Regions from separate parts of the Paenibacillus sp. CF095 genome, predicted to be linked through region 2. Evidence: riboswitches for the same ligand, from Rfam matches in the RefSeq annotation. Region 2 holds a riboswitch; each other region holds the start of a gene.
The links. Region 2 has a riboswitch for S-adenosylmethionine ahead of BLS69_RS25690 (methionine ABC transporter ATP-binding protein). Riboswitches for the same ligand answer to the same signal wherever they lie in the genome.
Positions count from the first base shown of each region.

Region 1: another riboswitch for S-adenosylmethionine. It lies ahead of mmuP (S-methylmethionine permease); the one in region 2 lies ahead of BLS69_RS25690 (methionine ABC transporter ATP-binding protein).
Region 3: another riboswitch for S-adenosylmethionine. It lies ahead of metA (homoserine O-acetyltransferase MetA); the one in region 2 lies ahead of BLS69_RS25690 (methionine ABC transporter ATP-binding protein).

Region 1 covers NZ_FMZN01000006.1:66,721-72,040, reverse strand. Annotated here, with positions in the region: gene mmuM (homocysteine S-methyltransferase) at 1-106, opposite strand, end outside; gene mmuP (S-methylmethionine permease) at 84-1,496, opposite strand; SAM riboswitch class I at 1,589-1,690, opposite strand; gene BLS69_RS27765 (Ger(x)C family spore germination protein) at 1,761-2,963, opposite strand; gene BLS69_RS27760 (spore germination protein) at 2,960-4,060, opposite strand; gene BLS69_RS27755 (spore germination protein) at 4,100-5,320, opposite strand, start outside.
Region 2 covers NZ_FMZN01000004.1:270,003-275,322, forward strand. Annotated here, with positions in the region: gene BLS69_RS25685 (methionine ABC transporter permease) at 1-501, opposite strand, end outside; gene BLS69_RS25690 (methionine ABC transporter ATP-binding protein) at 502-1,536, opposite strand; SAM riboswitch class I at 1,663-1,803, opposite strand; gene BLS69_RS25695 (Cthe_2314 family HEPN domain-containing protein) at 1,933-2,649, opposite strand; gene BLS69_RS25700 (COX15/CtaA family protein) at 2,845-3,783, opposite strand; gene BLS69_RS25705 (thioredoxin family protein) at 4,082-4,426, opposite strand; gene BLS69_RS25710 (DUF2515 family protein) at 4,569-5,320, shown strand, end outside.
Region 3 covers NZ_FMZN01000001.1:3,398,117-3,403,436, reverse strand. Annotated here, with positions in the region: gene corA (magnesium/cobalt transporter CorA) at 1-842, opposite strand, end outside; SAM riboswitch class I at 1,294-1,417, shown strand; gene metA (homoserine O-acetyltransferase MetA) at 1,654-2,571, shown strand; gene BLS69_RS14810 (PLP-dependent transferase) at 2,596-3,783, shown strand; gene BLS69_RS14805 (trans-sulfuration enzyme family protein) at 3,780-4,952, shown strand; gene mqnC (cyclic dehypoxanthinyl futalosine synthase) at 5,194-5,320, shown strand, end outside.

The DNA.
Region 1 (5,320 bases), on a different contig from region 2:
CACATCCATGCTGTTCAAGTTCCGTTGCCAGCGCTCCATCCAGAATCATGACCGGATGTTCACGCAGGATCTGTTCTATGGGGTTAGTCTGTTGTGCTTGCGTCATGTACTTGTCCTCTTTTCTTATTCACACGTTCTGTCAGATAATAAGCAGCGTAACATACTGCGATAAACGGAACCCCACAATACAGCGCAATTCGCTGTGTCGGGTCAAAGGCAATACCTATGCATGAAGCCAGGCATAATATAAATGAAACAATTGGTACCACCGGATACAGTGGTGTGCGGTAGACCAGATCTTTGACCGCATGTCCTTCCCGGATATATTGTCTGCGGAACATGTATTGGGAGGCACTGATGCTCATCCATACCGCAACGACAGCCAGACCTGAGATGGAGACCAGAGTAATATACACGGTACCTGGTGCAATGATGCTGGACAGCAAAGCTAGTGCACCACCCACCATACTGATCAGAAGTGCATTCAGCGGTACCCCGCGTTTGGTCAGTTTAGCAAACCACGGAGAGATTGTTTTTTTATCAGCCAGAGACCAGAGCATCCGTGAAGATGCATATAGGCCCGAATTGGCAGCAGAGAGAATCGCCGTTAGAATAACAAAGTTCATAATGTCTGCTGCATAGGGTACTCCCACCCGCTCCATTACCGCTACAAACGGACTTTCCAGTACACTGGCATCCGACATGGGCAGCAAGGCCGACAAGATAACAATCGTTCCGATGAAGAAAATAACCAAACGCCACAGCGTTGTATGAATAGCCTTTGGTATCGTCTTTTCCGGATTCTCCGTCTCACCGGCGGCAATGCCGATTAACTCGGTGCCTGAGAAGGCAAAGTTTACAGCAAGCATAGTCATCAATATCGCTGTAGCCCCATGAGGGAACCACCCGGATGCGGTAATATTTGATAGAAATGGAGCCGGTTCAGAATCCGCCATGGGAATGATACCAAACATGGCTGCGCCACCGATAATAATGAAGATTACGATAGTCACTACTTTTACAGATGAGAACCAGAACTCGGATTCCGCAAATAATTTCACTGTTAAAGCGTTGAACAGAAAGATCATCAGTGCAAAGAGCGCACTCCATATCCATACGTTGACCGATGGGAACCAGCGCTGCATCAGCAATCCGGCGGCTGTGAATTCGGAGCCAAGCGCAACAGTCCAGGTTAACCAGTATAACCAAGCCACCGTGTAGCCTGTTGCCGGTCCGATATATTTGGCTGCATAACTATGAAATGCTCCCGTCTCTGGCATATGAACAGACAGTTCACCAAGACAGAGCATCACCAGATATACAACAATGGCTCCGATCAGATAGGACAGAATGGTTCCCAGTGGTCCCGCTTGCTGAATGGTGTACCCTGAGCTGAGGAATAATCCCGTTCCAATGACTCCTCCTAGAGAGAGCATGACCACATGCCGTGCCTGCATTTTCCGCTGAAAATGCCCTTTGTCGTTGTTGTTCTCCATACCTGCTGCTCCCCTACTTCTTCATCCAGAAAAAACAAAAAAGACCCACTCTGCCTAAAGAGTGCGCCGTTACTGACAAATAAAAACAAACGCTCCTATCTATCAGGCTTTCACCCGCTGGAATTAGCACAGTATCCTTCAGATCTGTTGCTGAGGTTTCTAAGGGCCAGTCCCTCCACCTCTCTGGATAAGAAAATGATTTTTTATAAATATAGCGATCTATCATGAATGTGTCAACATTTAAATAATAAATGGCACACCTCGCTATTCGGTGGAAGACCCCGGATTGGTGATGGTGGTCTTTACCTCATACGTGATCGGCACGGTGCTAAAAATTTTATCCCAATCGTCTTTGACTTTTTTCCATGTTTTGGGTTCTTTGATACGCAAGCTATCCCGAAAATCCGCAACATCTACTTTATAGGTATGCTGAAGTTTGTATAACACCTGTCGAATCTGTTGTTCGGCCAGTTCAGCAAATTCTTTTTCCAATTCTCTGAGATAAGCACCTTTTTCCTCTTCCTCGGGAGCACGCCAATCCTCCATCAACCAACCTTCGGATTCAGTCTTCACATGGAATGAAATATCATCGCCAACCACTTTTGGAATTATTTTTGTTTTTTTCTTTTTCATTTCATATACCACGGTGAATCCCGCTTTATTGTATGTCTTCAAGATGCCTCCTTTTTCTTTAGGTCTGATCCACGATAGCCCTTCTAGATCCGTTTGGCTGAGTTCCCCGATGAATTTGGTCGTTTTCCCATCAAAGATACTGGCACCGGAGAATTTGTCCTCTCCATTGGAGTTCAGTACATTTTGGAGCAAGAAGCTGGAACCAGATTGCATTTGTGCATCTAATTTGGAGAGTAGAACGGGGTCCAGGATTTTATTGGACAAGTACGAATTACCGGTAATGCCTGTCAGATAAAATGCTGGAATCCGGGAAGGATCATCTGAAGTCAGTACATCAACAGCGCGATGATGGCTAATCAACACCAGACAGTTAGGGCGAATATCGTTATCCCGAAGTACAAAATCCAGCAGCTGATCCAGACCATACTTTTTGGCAATATCCTTGGACACAACGATGACCTTCAGATGATGTCCGATGAGCGGGTGATCTCGCCTCAGTGCAAACTGACGAAAGATTTGCAGCAAGGAATCTCCGGTAAGCTGTTCATTGGAATAGGACGTTTTACCAGAAGAAGGCGAACCGGATTGTTGGCTCTTTTGACTGCTGGAATTACCGGGAGCAATCTGTACCGTGGCCGTCAAATTGTTCTGCTTGGAATACGCTCCTCCCTGATTAGCGATGTCTTTCTCAAATTCCGTCTCTTTGCCGATATCGATCCCAAGACCGACGTAGACACTTAGATCCTCTATCTCCCGACTGCTCCAACATCCGGATATCGTTAAGAGAATGCATAATACAGTGGCTAAGCGTAACAACATACGGAATGTAATCATGCATGCTTGCCTCCTTTTTTGCGAATCAGACTTAACAACAGTAGTATCAGAGGTAAAATGCCAAATAAAAATACGGACACATTGCCCAGCATATCTCCTAGTTTGAAGGTATCATCCACGGTTTTGGGCATCATTGCTGTCAGATAAATGAACGGAAGCAGGCCGTACATGATGCCTTTGATTTTTTTGGAACGAAACAAGTCACGAATACCCACCGAAGCGCAGTAATGTGTAATAGCTGTAGTCGAAAAGATTTGCATAATCCAGATGACCAGCAATAAGGATTCAAAACGCTCGAATATCAGACCCTGAATTTCGAAGCTCCTTACCAAATCCAACGTTGGCCAGGTTCGAGTTTTGATGCCATCGAGCGATAAACTGCCTATAACCATCACGACCGTGATCAAGTAGATAATAGTGGATATGAGTATCCCCCAGGTCATCGCTTTATTGCTCTTTTTCGGATTTTTCATATAGGCAGTCATGATTAACATCACCTCATAGCCTGTATAAGATAATAGTGAAGGCTTCAACCCATGGAAAACGGGCATAAGCCCATCACCGAGCACGGGTCTCAAATTGCCTATCTCGAATAGCTGATTACTAAGCAAAATTTCAATCACAAATATAATAATCGTAATCGGAAGGATGATCTCAAACACGCGTACGATAACGCCAAGCCCGCCTGAGATCATATATACACCGATCCACATGAAGACCATCACAATTGCCCAGGTGGGGGTGCGTTCGAGTAGATACATCCCGGTTACTTCAGCCATAACTCTGATTTCGAATGCGGCAATCACTATGAAATACATAATCATAGACAATCCCAGTATGTAAGCAATCCAGCTGCCCGTAATCTCACGAGTGAACTGGAAGACGGTTTTCTCCGGAAATCTGCGACACAGTGTAACCAGAATTATTCCGACACCTATGATAATGAATCCAGATAGGATAATGGAAATCCAGACATCCGGTGTTCCGACAGCTTTGCTAGTCGTTCGAGGCAACGTCAATATCCCGGCACCAAGCATGTAATTGACAATAATTACAACGGCCTGTGTCGTGGTTAGCTTTCCTTGGGAGCCATTCACTTTAGTTCACCTCCAGACCTTCAGTAGATGGAATTCCATTTATTTTTTCCGATCATCATCTATCGGATTAGTCATCTTGGGACGCATTCTCATCATATTTAGCGGTGCACGGATAACAAAATCCTTCCATTCATTCATGTGATAAGGTACCGCTGGTGCAACATAAGGTACGCCAAAGCTTGAGAGTCGTGCCAGATGTGTACACACAAGCAGAAAGAACATAACCACGCCAAACAATCCAAGTACGGCTGCGCTGAACATAGCGGCAAATCGCAGAATTCTTAGCGTTAATCCCGCACTATAGACCGGAATCGTAAAGGAAGAGATGGCTGTTACCGCAACGACAATGACCAGGAATTGGCTTATTATTCCCGCTTGCACCGCTGCTTGGCCAATAATCAGACCTCCTACGATACCCATCGCTGGCGCAATTGGTTTAGGCAGCCGTATCCCTGCCTCCCTCAGAATCTCAATCGAAAGTTCCATGATCAGTACTTCAATGATCGAAGGAAATGGCACGCCTGTCCGCGTTTCAATAATCGTCAATACCAGCTTCGTTGGAATAAGACCCGGATGGAACGAAATAAACGAGATATAGAGCGCAGGAGCAAGCAATGCCAGCATCGCGGCCATAAAACGTAGCACTCGCAAAAATGTTCCGGGAATCCAGCGTTCATAATAGTCCTCGGGAGACTGAAGCAACATGCTAAAGGTCACTGGTACGATTAATACAAACGGCGTTCCATCCAACAAAATTGCCACTCGACCTTCCAGAAGGGCACCCATCACCCGGTCCGGTCTTTCCGTATTCAGTACCTGTTGAAAAGGACTCAGGGTACTGTCTTCGATGAGTTGTTCCACATAACCTGATTCCAACATCGAATCCATATCCATCTCTTCAATTCGCTTGCATACTTCAGCCACGAGATTGGGATCGGCAATATCCTGAATATAGGCTATCGCCAAATCTTTTTTGATCCGTGAACCCACTTCATACTTCTTAATAAACAGGCTCTGATCACTTCCATAACGACGCAAAATGCCTGTATTATCGCTTAATTGCTCTGTAAAACCAATACGTGGCCCACGAAGCAGCCCCTCTGACAGGGGTTCATTTACACCACGTGTTTTGATCTTATGAGCTCCAATTAATAAAGCACCCGGCAAACCATCAACCAGCAGTGCATTTTTCCCAAACAACACACCAACTGCGAGTTCTTGGAGGGACTTCGTCTCCTCAACCAGACTGACAGGAAGTAA
Region 2 (5,320 bases):
GCCCGCCATCGCCGTATAAGAGACAAGCGTAACGATCGTGATTGTTATACCAGCAAGCAGACCAGGCAGTGCCTCAGGCAGTAACACCCGTCTTACAATCTGTCCGGTTGATGCACCCATCGACTGCGCCGCTTCAATGACACCCCGATCAACTTCTCGCAACGTCGTCTCCACCAAGCGAGCAAAGTAAGGAGCTGCTGAAATAACTAAAGGTGGTATAACACCTAACACTCCTGTAGCTGTACCGACGAGTATACGAGTGAATGGAATAAGAGCAACAATCAATATGATAAATGGGACTGAGCGCAAAATATTAACAATCAGAGATAGTATCGTGTACACTGCCCGTGACTTGATCGAAGCAGATCTAGCCGTCATGAACAGCAGAACTCCGAGCGGTAAACCTAAGATAACGGTAAACAAGCCTGATACACCCAAAATTTGCAGTGTCTCAATGGAGGCTTTACCAACCTCTTCCCAGCGAACTGTTGAAAAATCCATCTAACGAAGCACCTCCACATCAAGTCCCTCTGCGGTCAATTCTGATATCGTCCGATCAATCGCAATTGAATCACCCTCGAACCGAACGGTCAGCTGTCCATAAGGCACCTGTTTAATCGTAGAGATTGTACCCTGCAGGATGGCAAAATCCACACCCGTCTTACGTACCGTCCTGGACAAAATCGCTTCATACGTTTTGTTACCCAGAAAGGATATCTTCACAAGTTTGGAAGCAACACCTGCCTGCAATTCAACGCCTGAATTCGCCAGAGCGGTCTCTTCGAGAGCAAGTCCAGCTTCATGGTCACGCATCATGAAGTCCCGCGTAATGGCATGCTGCGGCTTCAGGAACACTTCTGTTACAGGTCCTTGTTCCACAATGCCGCCTTGATGAATGACAGCCACTTTGTCACAGATGTTCTGAATGACATGCATCTCATGTGTAATCAGAACAATCGTAAGGTTGTACTTTTCGTTAATGTCGAGCAATAACTTCAGGATTGAATTTGTCGTCTGCGGATCAAGTGCCGAAGTGGCCTCATCACAGAGAAGTACATTTGGGTCACTTGCAAGTGCTCTCGCAATCCCTACACGTTGTTTCTGTCCACCCGATAATTGAGCCGGATATTTGCTGCTATGGTGTTCCAGACCAACCAGTGCGAGCATTTCCTTCACTTTGCGATCAATGGCATCTTTGGGTGTATTCACAAGTTTTAGTGGAAAAGCTACATTGTCATATACCGTTGCCGAGGATAACAGATTAAAGTGTTGGAAAATCATCCCGATCTTGCGTCTCTGTTGCTGCAATTCGGTTTTGCTCAGTTCAGTCAGGTTTATTCCGTCAACCCATACTTCACCCTCCGTAGGGCGCTCCAGCAAATTAATACAGCGAATCAATGTACTTTTGCCCGCTCCAGAATGGCCAATCACTCCGTAGATTTCGCCCTTTTGGATGCTCAAATTCAGCTCAGATAACGCTGTTGTAGATTTTGCCCCTTTGCCGTACGTTTTTGTTAAACCTTTTAATTCAATCAATCGCACTTGCCCCTTTCCAACCACCTACATGTATCTTTACCCGATCTAAAGGAAAACTCCCCTTAAAGTACAAAAAAAGAGCCCTTTGCAGATACAAAGAGGGCTCTTCACGTGAAAGAATATACCTTCTCATCTGCCAAAATCGTGTCTTGCACCATTTTGTAGGAATTAGCACCTAACATCTATAACGAATGATACAAGATCATGTCGTTACAAATCGGTTGCCGGGCTTCATCGGGCCTGTCCCTCCGCCGCTCTCGATAAGAAATATGTTATTGTAGGATTTTATAAGTTCATGTAGTTTATGCTTTATAATGTGAACGTAACTTCCGAAATATCAGTTCTATCCGTGTAACATTCGATTGAAACTCAGTATATTCCAAGTATTCCGATTTGTCAAAGGGAATTATTTCTTTTCCATATATTATTGATATAACTATAAGAGGCTGTTAACGTTTCACAGACCATATCGACGCCTTGACGCATTTCCTGCACATGCTGATTCAGATCCTCCAACTTCACTTTACCTTGCAAGGTCTGGTGTAACTGCCACAGGTCATCGTGCATTTCGGAGTTCATGTAGTGAATTTCCATATTACGACGTTTGCGCAGCTTGCTCATCGGCTCACGATAAGAGTCCTTGATCTGAATCAATCGCAACGCAAGATCATGATGCTCCCTCGCATAATCGAACTGCCTCAACACAGTAAAATAGGAAAAATGCGCTTTGGTATTTGACGTATTCAGTTGGAATATTTCATTTAAGACGGTGCCGACTTTATCCAGAATGGCAAAGCAGCGGATAAAGCCATCTTTGTAGAAATACACATACCGAGCATACTCGGCTTTTTCAGTCGGCGTCATATCATCCGTTGAACCTGCAACGACCCTTTTGCGAAAATGAGCAGCAGCGAAACAGCTTTGCTCCAGTTCATCCAGTGAGGAGATGAGTCCCTGAGTCCACACATACAGCTTCCGATAGTCATGCGTGGGATCATGGTCCACATGCATTTGTCGTTGAAATAGCTCAAGCGTATGCGCCATTGCGTCCATCGCTGCCTTCAATTTACCTTCGTTTATACGTGGCTTTTCCCCCAACAACGTTCGCAGCATATCTAACCTCCTCTTTTCCAAATCAACAAGAATTCATCACCTTAACACATCATCCAATCCGTGTAATTGCTGCTTGCCATAGGTTGCCCTGATCCCCCTGACATCAAACAAAGTCCACCTGTCCAATGATGTACATCACTGGATGGTGGACTTTCATATTTAGCCCAAGTACCTTTGAAAAAGTGAATCTATATCTTAGAAACGATTAACCGGGCGATACAGCTTGTACACCAGGAAACTCATATACGTTAAGACTCCGAACAATATGGCGATATCCAGCATATGAGCAAGAGCTACGAACATGTATACTTCCGGACGGTTCATTGTCACCATCATGAAAATACCAATGACTACTTGCATCAGAATAAGAACAACGGATACCACACCCAGAGTACGCATTTCCTTATTGTCCGGATGATTACGGTAAGCGAAGTGACCCAGGATTGCAATAACAATCACGAGCGACGCAGCTGCTGCACGGTGAGCAAAAGCAACCGCTACCCCACCCGAAAGCTCAGGAATAATCTGCCCGTTACAGAGCGGAAATCCGGAACATCCGCCGGCAGAATCCGTGTGACTCACAAATGCACCCGTGTATACCACGAGATATGTGTAAATGGTGGAGAACCAGACCAGATTCCTGAATTTTTTACTAACCCGAGGGTATTTATTCAGTCGCTCCAATCCGCCATCTTTTGCCTCTTGCCTGATGCCCAGCGCCATCATTAGAGAACTGGCAAAAGCAATCAGTGCAAAGCCAAAATGCAGTGCCATGACTGCTGAAGATTGGGAGAAGACAACGGCAAAAGCCCCCATGATTCCCTGGACGATAACAAATACCAGAGTTAAGAAAGAAAACAATTGCAGGTCACGGCGTGACTTGCCAAACCGCAGAAAAGCAACAAACGAGGCAATGGACAACAGTCCAGCCAGTGCACTTACAGCGCGATGGGAATATTCAATAAGTGAAGCCACAGTATGCGCCGGAACGAGTTTTCCGTTACATAAAGGCCATTCCGTTCCGCAGCCAAGGCCAGATTCCGTTTTGGTTACGATGCCTCCACCAAAAGTGGCCAGAAACATGACAAGACAGGTTAATACGGTTAACCATTTAAACAAAGTTAAGTGTTTCAATTTTTTCTCACCCGCTGTTGGTTTAAGATGGCGGAGAATATTCTCCGCTTGTTTCGGTACTTTGACACTTATTTCACAACTAAATTCATTATACCGGATAAAATGTTCATTGACGTCGCGCTTTGTGACAAAATGTTAACGTCTGCTGAAATAATGACCCACAGGTCATTGGAGTTATGTACAGAAACGTCTCTTGCATAGAACATGCCGAACATACAAACGCCATTTCCCTATTTCAAGAGAAATGGCGTTCTTTTAGTATACCCTTTTACAACATGAACCTGTCATACTTTTATTATCATTTATGGATCGTGTTGTACACTTCGACTGCGCGATCCAAGAACTGCTCAATCTCTTCTCTCGACTTGCGCAGCTTGTTCACATACCGTACGAGTTCGCGGCCATCTGTATACGCCACAAAGCTCGGAATGCCAAGAATATTCTGCTCTTCACTAACCGTTCCAACCTGATCTACGTCAACCTCAATCAAGGTCAGTTCACGTGCATATTTCTCTTCAACCTCAGGCATAAACGGATCGATGTATTTGCAGTCACCACACCAGTCTGCCTTGAATACGGCAATTGTCAAACGTGGGGATTGGATGGCTACATCAAAAGCCGGTTTGGAAGTAATCTGTTCCATTCGGTTCATCTCCCTTTCTGTACCTTGTCTTACCCTAAGTGAAGCAAATTGGCGAGTGGAAGTCAAATAATCAGCGCATACTTAGAATAAACCACATGGTCTGTGAATTTAAACCCAGAACATCATGAAAGGATGTCACATCATGACTTCCACCAGAACCGATTCTTCCAGCGAACAACATCACGGGTCCCTCCTGCAGATGGTCCGTTCTATTCCGGGTGCTGCCCGGGAAATCTGGCGTGGCAAACAGGCTGCATGGCAAGCTTCTGCACAGCTTCGTCACCCATTGCGTGACATCGAGTGGGATACAGATACGGCAGCTGCCTTACAGTCTGAGGTGGAGCGTTTGTTACCTGCCAGCAACAAATCTTTTGCACGCACGGACCAGGTTCAAAGCGCACTCGTCTGCGAAGAAGATTGCATCATTCTGGAAGAGATTAAGACACTGACTCAGGAGCATAATCGGAGTAATATTACTCGCACGGCAGCCTACCTGGAATGTTATGAGCAATATCCCGAACTGCATTGGGCACTGTTGGCCCATATGGTCTCTCGCAACGGTGGATATCACATGACAGATCTTCAGAGTGACTTGATGCATAATCTACAGAATGAGAGCGATCGCGAGCATATGTACCGGCTGCTGGAGCGGTGTAATGCACTCATTTTCCAGGATGCATATCCCCAGCTTCAGCTGTATATGAACAGTCGCCGGATCGGACGAAGCTGTTTCCATCTCTTGTCGCACTTTCACGTATCGGCGTTTATGACGCCATTTTGGGAACGCTTTTGGCTGGAACGGTGCAGTTCACTGCTTAGTGTGGCATTAATTATTAATGAGCAGAACTATATCGAGAGCCGGGTGGTGCAGCATCCTTATTTTCAAAAAGAAAT
Region 3 (5,320 bases), on a different contig from region 2:
AGCTCTGGCATATTCGTAAAGTTCATGCCGTATATACCGGTAATGACCGTCAGCGGCATGAAGACCGTGGTAATGGCGGTAAATACACGCATGATCTCATTCGCCCGGTTAGCAATACTGGATTGGTAGGCTTCTCGCAAGTTGCCCATCAGGTCGCGATAAGTCTCAAAGGTTTCAGATATTTTTACAGCATTCTCATAGATGTCACTGAAATACTTTTGCAGTTGATCATCGATGAGACGCAGATCTTTTTTGTTCAGGGTGTTAATGACCTCTTTCTGAGGTCCAAGGACTTTTTTCAGCCACAGAATCTCACTGCGTAGCCCGATAATTTCATTCAGATGTGACTTTTTGGTGTGCATCAGAATGTCTTCCTCAAGTTTCTCGATCCGTGCTTCAATTCGGTCACCTACGGTGAAATAATTATCAACGATCAAGTCAACCAGCAAATACAACAGACGATCCGGTGTACTGATTTCCTGTTCCCACAGGATTGGTTTCAGTGTGCGCAATTCGCTGACCTTTTGCTTCGTAACACTAATAATGAAATGTCTGCCGAGGAATAAGTTCACCGCACGTAGAAATATCTCTTCATCATCGAAACGGATGCTATTAATCACAATAAAATAATGGTTCTCATAAATTTCAATCTTCGGACGTTGTTCTTCGTCACTAAGACAGTCTTCCACAGCCAGATCATGCATCAAGAACAGCGGCTGAAGTACCGCCAAATCGTCTACGTCTGCATCAATCCAGTAAAACCCTTCCGCTGGTGGAGTCAGCGCCTGCTGAATGTCGTCCACCGGAATAAATACACCGTTGTTTACCAACCGGATTTTCATCGTTAATCTACTCCTTCTGCACCCGCCAACTTGGCGGATATTATCATTATGGGCGCAAAAAGAACAAATCAGCCGGTCGGCAGCGGAGCCTGGAGATCAGGGCTGCGTTCACTATATAATCAAACGGAAGTCACGTCCCGCTGCCGGCATGCTGATGTCAATTCTCTATGCAGTTTGTCGGAATTCGGCTGCCAGTCAGGCCTCGGGTCGCCATCCATTTAATATGTCACCTCTCACATAAGGGTTTATAACACCTTGTTTAGTATACCGCTGGTACAAGGTGCTTTCAAGCGCAAAAATGTGTCTATTTCGCGCCCTGAGGCAGTGTATGACAACGGATGATGAACGGTTCCGATCTGGGAAGCAGACATCGAACTGCATCTTGACGTGAGGGCATTAATGTAATAAAGTAGACGGTGAACCATATTTAATTACAATCTAATACAGCGAAATCTTATCAAGAGTAGGTGGAGGGACTGGCCCGATGAAACCCGGCAACCGGCGGTATACCGCACGGTGCTAATTCTTGCAGCGACTAAGTGTCAAGTGGCACTGTTGTAACTGAGAGATGAGAGAGGCGCATATCTTTTTTACATATGACCTTTCTCGAAATCCGAGGAAGGTCTTTGTTATATGCCCCGACTTCTCAGCAGTGATTTTCGCTAAGGAACTTGAGGTTGTTTGTAACGTTGGATGAAAGAGCAATTCAATGTTTTTACAAGCTCAAGGCAGTCTATACCTGTATTGATGTGAAGACATCAAGCCAGGGGTGGCTGCATCTATCTATGCAAAAGGAGGAGTTAGACTTACTATGCCAATCAAAATACCCGATACTCTACCAGCAAAAGAAGTACTTGAAGGAGAGAATATCTTCGTCATGGATGAAACTTCTGCATATCAGCAGGATATTCGTCCACTCCGTATCGCTATATTAAACCTGATGCCCACAAAGGAAACGACCGAAACACAATTGCTTCGTCTGGTGGGAAACACGCCTATTCAGGTAGATGTTGTTCTCGTACATCCCAAATCCCATACGTCGAAGAATACGTCTCAGGAGTATTTGGATCTGTTCTATAAAACCTTTGATGAGATTGAGCACCGCCGTTTCGATGGAATGATTATTACGGGTGCTCCGGTGGAACAGATGGATTTCGAAGACGTGAACTATTGGAATGAAATCCAAGAGATCTTTGAATGGACTAAAACCAATGTGACTTCAACCCTCCACATATGTTGGGCTTCCCAGGCAGGTTTATACCATCATTTTGACGTACCTAAGGTTGCACTGGATGAAAAGTGTTTTGGCGTTTTCCCGCATACCATCAATAAACCACATGTTCCGTTGTTGCGTGGATTCGATGAAGTATTCAACGTTCCACATTCCCGTCATACGGAAGTGAGACGCGAAGATATTGAAAAGAATGAGAATTTAGAGATTTTGGCTGAATCCGAGGAAGCGGGGATCTTCCTGGTTGCTACCAAAGACGGCAAACAGATTTTTGCCACAGGACATGCCGAGTATGACCCGTTCTCATTAAAGTGGGAGTATGACCGGGATGCAGCCAAAGGGTTGGATATCGCATTGCCTAGACATTATTATCCGAATGATGATCCTTCCCGTGTGCCACCGGCTACTTGGCGCGCTCATGCCAACTTATTATTCTCTAACTGGCTCAATTACTATGTGTATCAAGAAACACCTTACGATATTGGCCCGCAAATCTAATCGAGATTACAGGAGGATGCAGCAATGGAAGACAACAACAAGTTGAAAATCGAAAGCCGCTTAGCACAAATTGGGTCCATCAATGAACCGGTAACAGGCGCCATTAACTTTCCGATCTATCAATCCACTGCGTTTCGCCACCCGAAGCTTGGACAAAGCACGGGGTTTGATTATATTCGTACGACTAATCCAACCCGTAAAGTATTGGAAGAAGCGGCCGCAGCGCTGGAGTCTGGTGATGCAGGGTTTGCCTGTAGCTCGGGAATGGCCGCGCTGCAAACGATTTTTGCCATGTTTGGTCAAGGGGATCATCTGATTGTATCGCTGGATCTGTATGGTGGAACCTATCGTCTGCTGGAACGTATTCTGTCCCGTTTCGGCGTAACGGCAAGTTATGTGGACACGAATGACCTTGCAGCACTGGAGAAGGTTCGTCAGCCGAATACAAAAGCTGTATTTATTGAGACACCAACCAATCCACTGATGATGATCACCGATGTGGAAGCCGTTGCTTCCTGGGCGAAAAGTTACAACCTGTTGACTATTGTTGACAACACGTTGCTGACTCCATTTTTCCAACGTCCGATTGAACTGGGTGCCGATATCATCATTCATAGCGCTACCAAATATCTGGGCGGACACAATGATGTGTTGGCCGGACTAATTATTACCAAAGGTGAAGCGTTATCTGCAGAGATGGCGTTCCTGCATAATTCCATTGGAGCGGTATTGTCTCCAAGTGACTCCTACCAGTTGATGAAAGGTATGAAAACGCTGGCTCTTCGCATGGAGCGTCATGAGCACAATGCACTTACTATTGCTAAATACTTGCTTGAGCACCCAGCGGTGGTTGAAGTATATCATCCAGGTCTATCCGATCATCCGGGGTATGAGATACAGAACAAACAATCCACGGGTAACACAGGTATCTTCTCTTTCAAAGTGAAGGATGCACGTTATGTTGAACCATTGCTGCGTCATATCAAACTCATTGCTTTTGCCGAAAGTCTCGGCGGAGTCGAATCACTCATGACCTACCCAGCGGTACAAACGCATGCGGATATTCCGCTTGAGATTCGTGACGCCGTGGGTGTGGATGACCGTTTGCTCCGGTTCTCCGTAGGCATTGAACATGCGGATGATCTGATTGCAGATCTCGGCAATGCGCTGACAGCTGCACAACAGGAAGTGGAAGGAGGCGTGCACTCATGAGTGAGTCCAATAACAAGCCTAATTCCGAGTTGAAATTTGATACCAAATTGCTCCATTTTGGAGATGAAATTGACAAAACGACTGGAGCATCCAGTGTACCGATCTACCAAGCATCAACCTTCCATCATTTTGATATCTTCAATCCGCCTCAGCATGATTACAGTCGTTCGGGTAATCCGACACGTCAGGCTTTGGAAGATTACATCACATTGCTGGAGGGCGGTGCACGAGGCTTTGCCTATTCTTCGGGGATGGCTGCGATTTCAAGCGTGTTCATGATGTTCTCCGCAGGGGATCACATGATTGTAACGGAAGACGTATATGGAGGTACGTATCGTTTGCTTACTTCCATATTAAGCCGTATGCAGATCGAGACAACCTTTGTAGACATGACCAACATTGATGAAGTAAAAGCGGCACTCAAGCCAAACACCAAGGCAGTTTATATGGAAACACCGTCCAACCCTACACTGCGAATTACGGATATCGCTGCCGTAACTGACTGGTCGAAGGAACATGACCTGATCACGATTCTGGATAACACCTTTATGACTCCGTACTATCAGCGTCCAATTGAGCTTGGTGTGGACATCGTCGTACATAGTGCTACGAAGTTTCTCGGAGGTCATAGTGATGTACTGGCAGGGTTAGCCGTTGCTCGTACGGAATCACTTGGCGTACAACTGAAACAGTTACAAAATGGACTTGGAACTGTACTCGGGGCACAAGAATCCTGGCTTCTGATGCGCGGGATGAAAACCTTGGGGGCTCGCATGGCTCATAGTGAACGGAGCACAGCTAAACTTGCGGCATGGCTTAATGAGCGTAGTGATATTACCGCTGTCTTTTATCCTGGACTGGAGGATCATCCGGGCCGTGAGGCACATGAGCGCCAGTCCACAGGATATGGAGCTGTCGTTTCATTTGACGTCGGTTCAGGCGATCGCGCAAAAGCAGTTCTTAACCGGGTGAAGCTACCTATTGTTGCTGTAAGCTTGGGAGCTGTGGAGAGTATTCTATCCTACCCAGCCATGATGTCTCATGCGGCAATGCCAGCTGAGGTTCGCCGTGACCGTGGCATTACAGATGGGTTGCTGCGCTTCTCTGTAGGTCTGGAAGATATCGAAGATCTCATTGTAGATTTGGAGCAAGCACTTCAGGAATCCTAATAAAAGTGGATGACCGAATACGCCGATGCGTATCACTTAATCTCGAATAAATTCCATTCCATATGTAAAAATTTTTACTTATTTTTAAAGCACCTGTACATAAGGTGCTTTTTTTCACATGTAACCTGTGTTACGATATGTGGAGTACAGAAATACGATGTTGCCACCAGAACTTGCTTCTCTTGAACAAGTTGGGACGGATCGTTATATAATTTCTCTTCATGAGGGAGGCTTTTTTACGATGAGTACGGTAGACCGTATCTTAGATAAAGCCCTTCGGGGCGAACGTTTGGACTTGGAAGACACGATTGAGCTATTTGAATCGAATGAAGTGGACAAAATCGGGGCAGCTGCTAATGTTATTATGA